One region of the Shewanella sp. SM32 genome, then DNA from elsewhere that is predicted to be linked to it. Evidence: riboswitches for the same ligand, from Rfam matches in the RefSeq annotation. Region 1 holds a riboswitch; the other holds the start of a gene.
What was found. A riboswitch is a leader RNA that binds a small molecule or an ion and turns the genes downstream of it on or off. The one in region 1 is predicted to bind cyclic di-GMP.
Positions count from the first base shown of each region.

Region 1 (5,131 bases):
CCGATTCTGCCAATGCAAATCGATGGGGTTTTGTTCAACTGCAACTAATTCGATTTGGGATTTATTTAAGGTTGCTTTGGCATTGTCATACCAAGCTAAGGTGTGTAAGCGCGCATCGAAACCAACGCGAGACCCTGCTGGTAGCGTGTCACATAACCACTCAATTTGTGGTGTATCGGTTAGGCTTTCATAACTGAAAAGTGTGGCATCGACTTGCAAACGAACTTGAACCGTATAGCGGCCATCGGTAAATATTGCGGCTTTATCTTTCAATACGATAGCCATACCCGCCGAACCGGTAAAGTTGGTTGCCCAGTACAAACGTTCGTTATGTGCCGGCACATATTCGCCCAGATATTCGTCGGCACGGGGAATAATAAAAGCATCGAGATTAGCAGATGTTAATTCGTTACGAATAGCACCGAGACGGTTAGCGATTGATTGTGACATAAGGGCTCCAATTAAGACTGGCATGCTATGCGAGTCGGTAGGCGAAGATCACCTAAGGATGAATGGTTTATACCCAAACAACCTGAAGATGCAGGATTCAGCGGTAATTTAACGCACTTTAGGCAAGGCGGTTATTTGCAGACCTAGTGGGCTAAGTTAAAAATAACCAACGCAGTATAAAGTGCGTTAAAAACCGCCGGGACGGAGCGTCTAGGGCACTTCACTTCCGTGTTGCATCAATTCAAAAGGTAGCCGACATTCTGTCATTGATACGCCTTGAATTGAAGCACCCTAGGCGCTCTGAAACTCGTATCTTCAGGTAGCTTGGGTATATGTTGATTTGAGTTTTAACCGGCTCGGATTATCGCAAGTCTAGCGCGCTAGATGCAAGGGTAGCGAATAAAGGATTTTGTATACAATCGTGAATTTGTGCAGGTAAGACGCTTGAGGTTATGGGGTTTGTTGTTAATTTATTTATGTGATTTTGAGCATGAAAAGTGAATTAAATAAAAGGTTGGTCATGTTTTAATTAGGACTTGTTCCTTACAAATTAGCAACTTAAGTTTTATTCAATCGCTAACATTTGGACCCTATGCTAACATTTGCCATCTCCACTCGGGGTCAGAGTGGAGCACATGTATCAGTGGAGTAAGCGATGCAAATACTAACAATAGATGTGGGCGGTACCAAAGCCCTGTTCGAACTTCAGCTCGCGGGACATACAGAACAATATAAAATCCCCACAGGTGAAGGTTTTAAAATTGAAGAGTTAAATAATCAAATTGCGGCGTTTGAACGTGATTATGATTTACAGCATTACCAACTAGCGATTGCCGTACCTGGACTGGTACAAAATAATCGTTTGGTTTCTTGTAAATCTTTACCTGGACTCAATGGATTGAGCTTCGATACAGTCAAAACCCAGGGTGAGCTTAAGTTTATCTGCAACGATATCGATGCGGGTATGCAAGCGACTTGTGATGCTAAATATGCCTGTGAGTTATTGGTCATGTGCGGCACTGGGATCGGTATGTCTATTGCCTTTAATGGACAAGTCTTTACGGGAGCGACGGGCGTGGCGGGGGAGTTGGGGCCTTGTCGCGTGATGACAGAATCTGGTGAGTTTAGTTTAGAGCAACTGGCCAGTGGCGATTCAGTGCGCAGCCGCAAAATCTCCACTCAGGATGATTTATATCGCGCGGGCAGTTATCTCGGCATGGGATTAGCGTGGGCGGTTAATTTATTTAATCCTAATCGAATTTGGCTTGCCGGCGGTATGATGAATAGCGCTCCTTACTACAAAGGCTGCCTCGAAAGCTTAAAGCAAATGGCATTGAGCGCGCCCTTAGCTGAGATGAAAATCAATCGTGTCGATGATATGGAAACCTTGGTTTGCCGCGGTTTATCAGTGATGCTCGCAAGGGACTATCCCCGCGCATAAGGATCATAAATACCCCGCGCATTAAGGATAATAAATATTGCTCGACTATGGTTTGCGCTATGAATGTTTAGTGATTGAGTTTTAGCTGCATAAGCGACGTAAATTGTGAAATATAAAGCAGGACTTATGATGCCTTTGGCATATCGAGTCCTGTTTTTTTATTCTTAAAGTATTCAGATGATCCTCATTACCCAAAGTAAATATTAGCGATAGTTTAATTTGCATAATTCCTTTCTTATCAGATGACTAGTTCTATTTACGATTTTAGCCAATAACACAGTTGATAATATTTTGTTGCAATTTTATTGCGCTTACGCTTATGCTGATATTTGCAATGACAACGTTGTCATTGTGTGTAAAAGGCAAACCAGTTGAAAAACTGGGACGCAAAGCCTCCGGTCTAAGGGTTCGTCTGTACCTATGATAGCGGGGATACCACAGGTTTTTCTTCATGCAGTTGTCAGTCGTTTTGCATGGTTTTAAGAGAGTGCTGTTTCCTGTCTACGCTTTGTTTGCCTTATTGATTCATATAAAAATTCAATAGGGATATCTCATGTTCAAGACTCAAATTTCAACATCAGCCTTGCTAGTGGCATCAGCGCTGGCATCTACCATCAGTGCCAGCGTTTTTGCAGCGGCGCCCGGTAAACCGACTTTAGGTTGGGGCGAAACTAAGTTCGCTATTATTGAAGTGAATCAAGCGGCTACCGCTTACAATCAATTAGTTACGGTGAAAGATGCCGCCGATGTCTCCGTTAGTTGGAACCTTTGGAGTGGCGATGTGGGCAATAGAGCCCAAGTGTTACTCAACGGCAATGTAGTTTGGGAAGGCCCATCTGGCGCGTCGGGAACCGCTAACTTTAAGGTGAACAAGGGTGGCCGTTATCAGATGCAAGTACAACTGTGTAACAGTGATGGCTGTACGGCGAGCGATGCTAAACAAATCCTCGTGGCTGATACCGACGGCAGCCATTTAGTGCCACTCAATGCTCCCCTAAAAGAAAACAACCGTCCCTATGCGAATAAATCAGGCAAAGTGGTGGGAGGTTACTTTGTCGAATGGGGCGTATACGGTCGTAAATTCCCGGTCGATAAGATACCTGCGCAAAACTTAACCCATATTTTATATGGCTTTACCCCAATTTGTGGTGGTGATGGAATCAATGATAGCTTGAAAGAAATCGAAGGCAGTTTCGAAGCGTTGCAACGTGCCTGTAGTGGTCGTGGTGATTTTAAAGTTGCGATTCACGATCCTTGGGCGGCGATTCAAATACCGCAGGCGGGAGTGAGTGAGCATTCAGATCCTTACAAAGGTAACTTTGGTCAATTGATGGCACTTAAGCAAGCACATCCAGATTTGAAGATTTTACCTTCGGTCGGTGGTTGGACCCTCTCGGATCCCTTCTTTTTCTTCGGTGATAAAACCAAGCGCGATATCTTTGTCGCTTCGGTGAAAGAGTTTCTACAGACATGGAAATTCTTCGATGGCGTGGATATCGACTGGGAATTTCCAGGGGGGAATGGCGCTAACCCAAATTTAGGTAATGCCAATGACGGTGAAACCTATGTGACTCTGATGCGTGAACTGCGGACGATGCTTGATGAACTAAGCGCCGAAACGGGTCGTACCTATGAGCTGACCTCTGCTATTAGCGCAGGTGACGATAAAATTCAAAAAGTCGATTATCAGGCTGCTCAGCAGTACATGGATTACATCTTCTTGATGAGTTACGACTTTAATGGTGGTTGGACTAATACTGAACTCGGCCATCAAACCAATCTGTATGAAGCGAGTTGGGATCCTAATACTCGTTACACCACAGCTAATGGCGTTAATGCGCTGTTAGGCCAAGGTGTGACCCCAGGGAAAATTGTGGTCGGTGCCGCTATGTATGGCCGCGGCTGGACAGGTGTGAATGGCTACAGTGGTAATAATCCTTTCACGGGGACGGCAACGGGCAAAGTAAAAGGTACTTGGGAAGCTGGTGTGGTGGATTATCGTCAGATAGCGAACGATTACATGGGAAGTGGTTGGACTTACAGCTATGACGAAACGGCCGAGGCGCCATCTTTGTTCAAGGCATCTACTGGCGATTTAATCACTTTCGATGATGCTCGTTCAGTTAAAGCCAAGGGGCAATATGTGCTTTCTAATCAACTTGGTGGGCTTTTTGCGTGGGAACTTGATGCCGATAATGGTGACATTCTGAATGCCATGCACGAAGGTTTAGGCCATGGTGAAGGCACCACTCCGCCAGTGAATAAAGCGCCCATTGCCAATGCTGGCGTGGATGTGAATGTCACAGGTCCCGCCGATGTGACGCTCAATGGTAGCGGTTCGCGCGATCCTGAAAACGCTGCTTTAAGCTATCTCTGGACTCAAGTCTCTGGGCCAAGTGTTGCCATCGCGAATGCAGATATGGCGAATGCGACTATTCAACTGGGAGCAACCCAAACCGATGTCGCCTATGGTTTTAGCCTTAAAGTCACCGATCCTGAAGGGCTATTTGCCAGCGATACTGTGCTGGTGACGAACAAGGCTGATACGCCTAATCAAGCACCTGTAGTGACTCTGGCTCCGACTGCGACAGTTGAAGCGGGTAAAACCGTCAGTATAGTGGCGAATGCCTCCGATGCAGATGGTGATGCCTTAACCTACGCTTGGACTGTGCCCGCAGGCGTGTCGGCAACCGGGCAAAATAGTGCCACGTTAGTCGTTACTGGCCCCAATGTTACCGAAGCGACTCGCTATGGTTTGAGCGTGCTGGTTTCCGATGGTGCCTTAGATGCAAGTGCATCGACGAATCTGACCGTGACGCCAAAAGTGGTCGGTGGTGGGTGCGATGCAACCGATCCCAATGCCGGTAACTATCCTGCTTGGCAAACCAGTGTGGTGTATAACACTGGCGATACTGTGAGTCATAGTCAGTTGGTATGGAAAGCAAAGTATTGGACGCAGGGTAATACGCCATCTCGCACCGCAGACCAATGGCAGCTACTCAGCCAAGTTGATCTCGGTTGGGATGCGGGTGTGGTGTATAACGGCGGTCAAACTACTCGCTATAACGGTCGTGTTTGGAAGGCGAGTTACTGGACTAAAGGTGATGTACCGGGTGTTGCAGCAGTATGGGTTGATATTGGCGCGGCAACCTGCCAGTAATTATCCCAAATTTTGATGTTATTGGTTAAAAAATAAAGCCCTGCGAAGTTTCAGGGCTTTTTTCTTTATTAAGCGTTAGG
Region 1 is NZ_JAKKRO010000018.1:60,505-65,635, forward strand. Features, by position in the region: gene L5M10_RS09755 (aminopeptidase P family protein) at 1-450, opposite strand, end outside; gene L5M10_RS09760 (ROK family protein) at 1,106-1,891, shown strand; cyclic di-GMP riboswitch class I at 2,243-2,331, shown strand; gene L5M10_RS09765 (glycosyl hydrolase family 18 protein) at 2,445-5,051, shown strand.

Region 2 (5,131 bases), on a different contig from region 1:
AGGTATAGGCGGACACGCCCCAAATAACGACGAGTAACACTAAAGCAGGGATAATACCTAAAGCCGCTGTGGCTAAAGGTAACGCTAACATACCTGCGCCAATGGCCGTCCCGGCAACGATGGCGATCGAGCCTAACATTTTTGAATTCACACAATAGTCCTGTTCAATAATTAATTATTATTTTATTTGAGTAAGATTTGAACCGATAAAGCCTTGCGTCTTAAATCGAAATAAGCGACACATCACTTAAAGCATCCAATCAGATCTCGACCTAGCAGATCAATTGGCCCCAATAGCTTTTGAATGTTTCAACCCAGTAGCCATTGAGGCTAACTAAATCGATTATTGAAAAATGGCATGACTTTCAATTGTGATAGCCCAAATTAATGTACCGATATAAGCATCGATTAAATAGATAGTTTGGGACATTAACAGAGCCAAACCCAGTGGGCAAGCCAGTTGTGAACAAAGAAGGGCAGCAAACGGTACGGTAACAACTTAATAGCGCTGTGATAAACGAAAATATACAAGCCAACAAAAGCGCTACCTTTGTTGAGAATACCTGTAATCTTGTATTAGGCTCGAATCAAAATAAAGCCGGTCTTTTTCCATCCGATGCAGACAAAAAGGGCTTAAACACACGGATATGTTTAAGCCCAATCACATCATGTTGAGAATTGATTAACTCAAAAAGTTAATTTACAGCTCAGTCCACGCCATAGCCCAAGAAGCGCCAACACCTGGTTCAAATCCAGTGGCAGAAGCCGACCACTGCACGCAATAGCCGCTATAAGGGAATGGCTTACATTGATACACTTTGCCATTTTTAGGCTGTAACACTGTAGTACCTGCAACGTAACCTTTCACGCCTGCTGGGAATACAAAATCAGCTTCTGGTGCAGGAGCTTGGTCCTTTAAGAAGAGATCAAAGTTCTGCTGAATAACATCACCTTGTTTAGGCTCAGCTTTTACCTGCAAATGATAATGCCCAGCTTTAGGCTCAACGACGTCTAACACTAAGCTAGCACTGGTATTGTTAACAGTTTGGCTCACAAAACCTGCCGCTGTGCCATCATGGCTAAACAAATACGCTGACACTAGCATCTCGGCGTTACTGGTCACATCAAAGCTGACCTTCGCCGCACCATCGATAATTTGATAATCATCGGCAAGTGAAGTGACTTCTAAGCTGTTGCCCGGAGCAGGAGCTAAATCAAATCCTACTTCGACACGCTCAATACCTGAGTTTTTCGCTGTAAAAATGTCGTTTTTGCCATACACAGGCTCAATCACACCCGATGCATTTTTTTGTCCCGCTTTTAACTGGGACTGCTGGGCATTAATCGCGCTTGCTAATAGGAAAGGCCAATTTTGTTTATCACCTTGAGTCGCATCGCTAATGGTAATGACTGTTTGCTTAGCCGCTTGCTCACCATTGGCGTCAAACACCCGGGTCATCACTTTATCGCCTGCTTTTAGATCGAGTGACGGATTGATATCCCCCACATCTTGCCATTCACTCGGCACAACAGGACCCGAGCCCAAGTTCACATCGATAGCATTGTAGAAACTATTCGTCGTATCTCCCACTTCCCACACGGCCAAGATCACTTGATAACCACTGCGACCTTCTGGCACGTAGCAGTCATGGGTCACTAACTTAGGCGGCTGCTCCATACCACCATCAACTACGCAAAAGGGGGCTAAGTCAAAGCTCGCTCGGCTCAAAGCTTGGTTTGGGTTCCAATCTTGGCGAGTTAAATAGTAACGCCAATTACGGGTGACATGGTTTGCTGTGAACTGCCAACTGAACTTATTCCAGCCCGCTTTAATATCCGTCTTTGCCCAACGGCTCGGACTTTGTTCATCCAAAGGTGAAAAAGCACCATTGCCAGCACTCGCCAGTTTGCCATCAGCAGGACCTGATTCAGGAAAACCCGATGGCCCCTCAACACTTTGCGGCTCCCATTGCACCGCGCCACAATTGGCATTTTTACCTGCTTTACAGGCATATGAACGCGATTCTGGTGCCACAACATAACCGTGCGCCTGCGCAGAGATACTCACAAACGCATTCGTCGCCATTACTGCCGCGGCCAATAAACTCAATTTAGAAATAGGGGAAAAAACAGTAGAATTTGCCACTTTAATGCACTCCATTGATTGCCTATCATCCTAAACATAATGATAGGCTTAGATATAAAAGTGGTATTTGGGCAAACAACAGCATTAAACAGCAGTCGTTTATCTTTCACAGAAATCGAATTCTGCGGCAACTCCGCTATCTTAGTTCACTAAAAAATCCATTTACAACCTTAGACCGGAAGCTTTGCGTCCTAACTTTTCAATTAGTTTGCCAAATACAGTCGTTATCATTGAGTCACTACGAGTTAACAGTATGTAACCAAGTAGAAATGACTTGGCTAAATTAGCAACAAAAGACAACGTTGTCAAAAAATAATTCATTTATATTCATTAAGTTACAGAATGTGGATCGGTATTTTTCTGACACCCGTCAAACATTTATCAGCACCTACTGTTATAAACTCGTGCTTGAAACTAAATCTTACCTAGGTATAATGCCCACCTCGCTTCGGGGGAGTAGCTAACTGGATTTCGAGCCATCGTCATCTAGGGTGAACATCAACATACTTGGCAACATGCCATGGTGTTCACAGCAAATCATAGATTTGCCCAGCAAGACCTGAGCACAATGACCGCACCTAGGGGTGGACGGTTTATTGTGCTTATGTCATAACCACCCCTAAAGGATCACACTTGGAAGCCCTACTTGCCTCAACCTTTACGGTTGCTATCGCCGAAATTGGTGATAAAACTCAATTACTTGCACTAATCCTCGCCGCAAGATTTAAAAATAAAACCGCCATTATTTTAGGTATTTTGCTGTCGACATTATTTAACCATTTTGCCGCAGCTTGGATTGGTCAATGGGCCATTAACTGGGTAAGCCCAGATCTTGCACGTTATTTAGTGGCTGCGTCATTCTTTGCGATCGCTCTTTGGGTGTTAATCCCCGATAAAGTCGATGCAGAAGAGAGCCGTTTCTATAAAATGGGCCCCTTTCTCGCCACCTTTATTCTGTTTTTTATCGCCGAAATGGGGGATAAAACGCAAATCGCAACTGTGGTATTAGCCGCAAAATACGATTCATTAACTATGGTGGTTGCTGGCACAACCTTAGGCATGCTGCTTGCTAACGTACCCGTAGTGATCGCAGGCCACTTCAGCGCTGAAAAATTGCCTATGTTGTGGATACACCGTGGCTGCGCCGTATTGTTCGCACTACTGGGTGTCGCGACCCTGTTCTTCTAAGAATCGAGGCAGGGGTTTTGCTGCAGAATAAAATTTCTTCACGCAATATTTTATTCTTTTAAACCTAACCGTTTTGCAAGTCGGTGCAAATTACCTGTATCGATTTGCAATATTCTTGCACACGCAGCCCAATTTTGTTGATTCGCGGCTAAAACTTGGCGAATAAGTTGACGCTGATATCTCTCAGTCGCAGCCTTAAGCCCCAGCATAACACTGGAATGATCTTGCGATTGTCCCTCACGACAGGCCGACTCAGACCTAAATGCTAATTCACTGACTGGCGTTGCGGCATCTGATAGCCTATCTTCGTCGACTGTTTTGTGTGCTTGATTCATCAAAGAATCGAGCTGAAAATGTTTATTACTTAAGCTGATGTAAGCCGTTTTTAGCTCGGCTTTCGCCAACACCGCAGCCCTGTGTATCGCATGCTCTAGCTCACGCACATTACCCGGCCACGTGTATTGCTCTAATAACTGCTGCGCTGCGGGTGTGATATTGATATGGGTGAGTCCTAACTTCGCTTTACAACGTTCAAGAAAAAAACCTGTCAGCATAACAATATCTTGCCCACGCTCTCTTAATGGTGCTACGTGGATAGGAAATACGCTCAACCTATGGTAAAGATCGAAACGAAAGCGCCCTTCCGTTGCCTCTTGGTGCAAAATTCGATTAGTGGCGGCAATAATCCGAGTATTAACTTTTAGGCTCTTATCACTGCCCACTCGCTGTAATTCACCGTATTGTAAAACCCTCAATAACTTAGCTTGCAGCCCCAAGGGAAGCTCCCCGATTTCATCTAAAAACAAGGTCCCCTTGTCAGCGAGTTCAAACTTGCCTTGCCTATGACTGATTGCCCCCGTAAATGCCCCTTTTACATGTCCAAATAACTCGCTTTCGGCGACGGACTCCGGCAATGCAGCGCAGTTCAAATAGATAAGTGATTTATCGGCTCTGGTCGATTGATTATGTATCGCCGCGGCCACTAACTCCTTACCCACGCCAGTTTCGCCGGTAATTAATACCGATAAATCAGTGCCTGCCACGGCACTTATCTGCTGCTTTAGCGATTGGATCTGTGTGGATTGCCCTATGATCTCCTGCTGACTAGCAGGACGATTGAGCACCTCAGTGCCATTGGAAACTTCAACAACTTGGGATTCTAGCTGTTGCATCAATAACGCAGTATTAAGACTGGCTGCGGCCAGTGCGCTGATCACACGCAACTCACTATCACTAAAACCATCAAACTGATGAGGGTTAAAACCATCAATGGTGAGCGCCCCAATTAAGCGATCGTTCGCGATTAGTGGTAAACCAATGCAAGCATGTACATGTAAGTTCGCACTATGATGTGAAATTAAACCATCATACGGATCGGGAAGTTCACTGTCGGCTGGGAAACGAACCACATCGCCAGCACGGGCGATAGCCTCTAATCTCGGATGTTCACTAATTTGAAAGCGCCGCCCTAACACTTCGGCAAAGAGCCCATCTATCGCCAAGGGGACAAATTGCTGCTCCCGAAATGCCAATAATGCCGCAGCATCACAATTGACACGCCGCCTGACCACTGCCAACAAACGCTCAAATCTGTCTTGCGTCGACACGCCGACAGTTAAATCTAAGGCTAACTGAGTTAAATCAGCATGGGTACTCATAGCACATCCACAGTCAAATAAAGTCATATTGACAACAGTGTAATGTCAATTTGAACAATATCAAATTGTCATTATGACACCAGCAAGTAATTTTAAATGTTGAAATACGTTAATATAAATAAAAATCAACACCTTAGAA
Region 2 is NZ_JAKKRO010000059.1:17,902-23,032, reverse strand. Features, by position in the region: gene L5M10_RS18945 (aromatic amino acid transport family protein) at 1-139, opposite strand, end outside; gene gbpA (N-acetylglucosamine-binding protein GbpA) at 701-2,146, opposite strand; cyclic di-GMP riboswitch class I at 2,270-2,369, opposite strand; gene L5M10_RS18935 (TMEM165/GDT1 family protein) at 2,780-3,334, shown strand; gene norR (nitric oxide reductase transcriptional regulator NorR) at 3,385-4,992, opposite strand.
Region 2: linked by a shared signal. The riboswitch ahead of gbpA (N-acetylglucosamine-binding protein GbpA) and the one ahead of L5M10_RS09765 (glycosyl hydrolase family 18 protein) in region 1 are both predicted to bind cyclic di-GMP.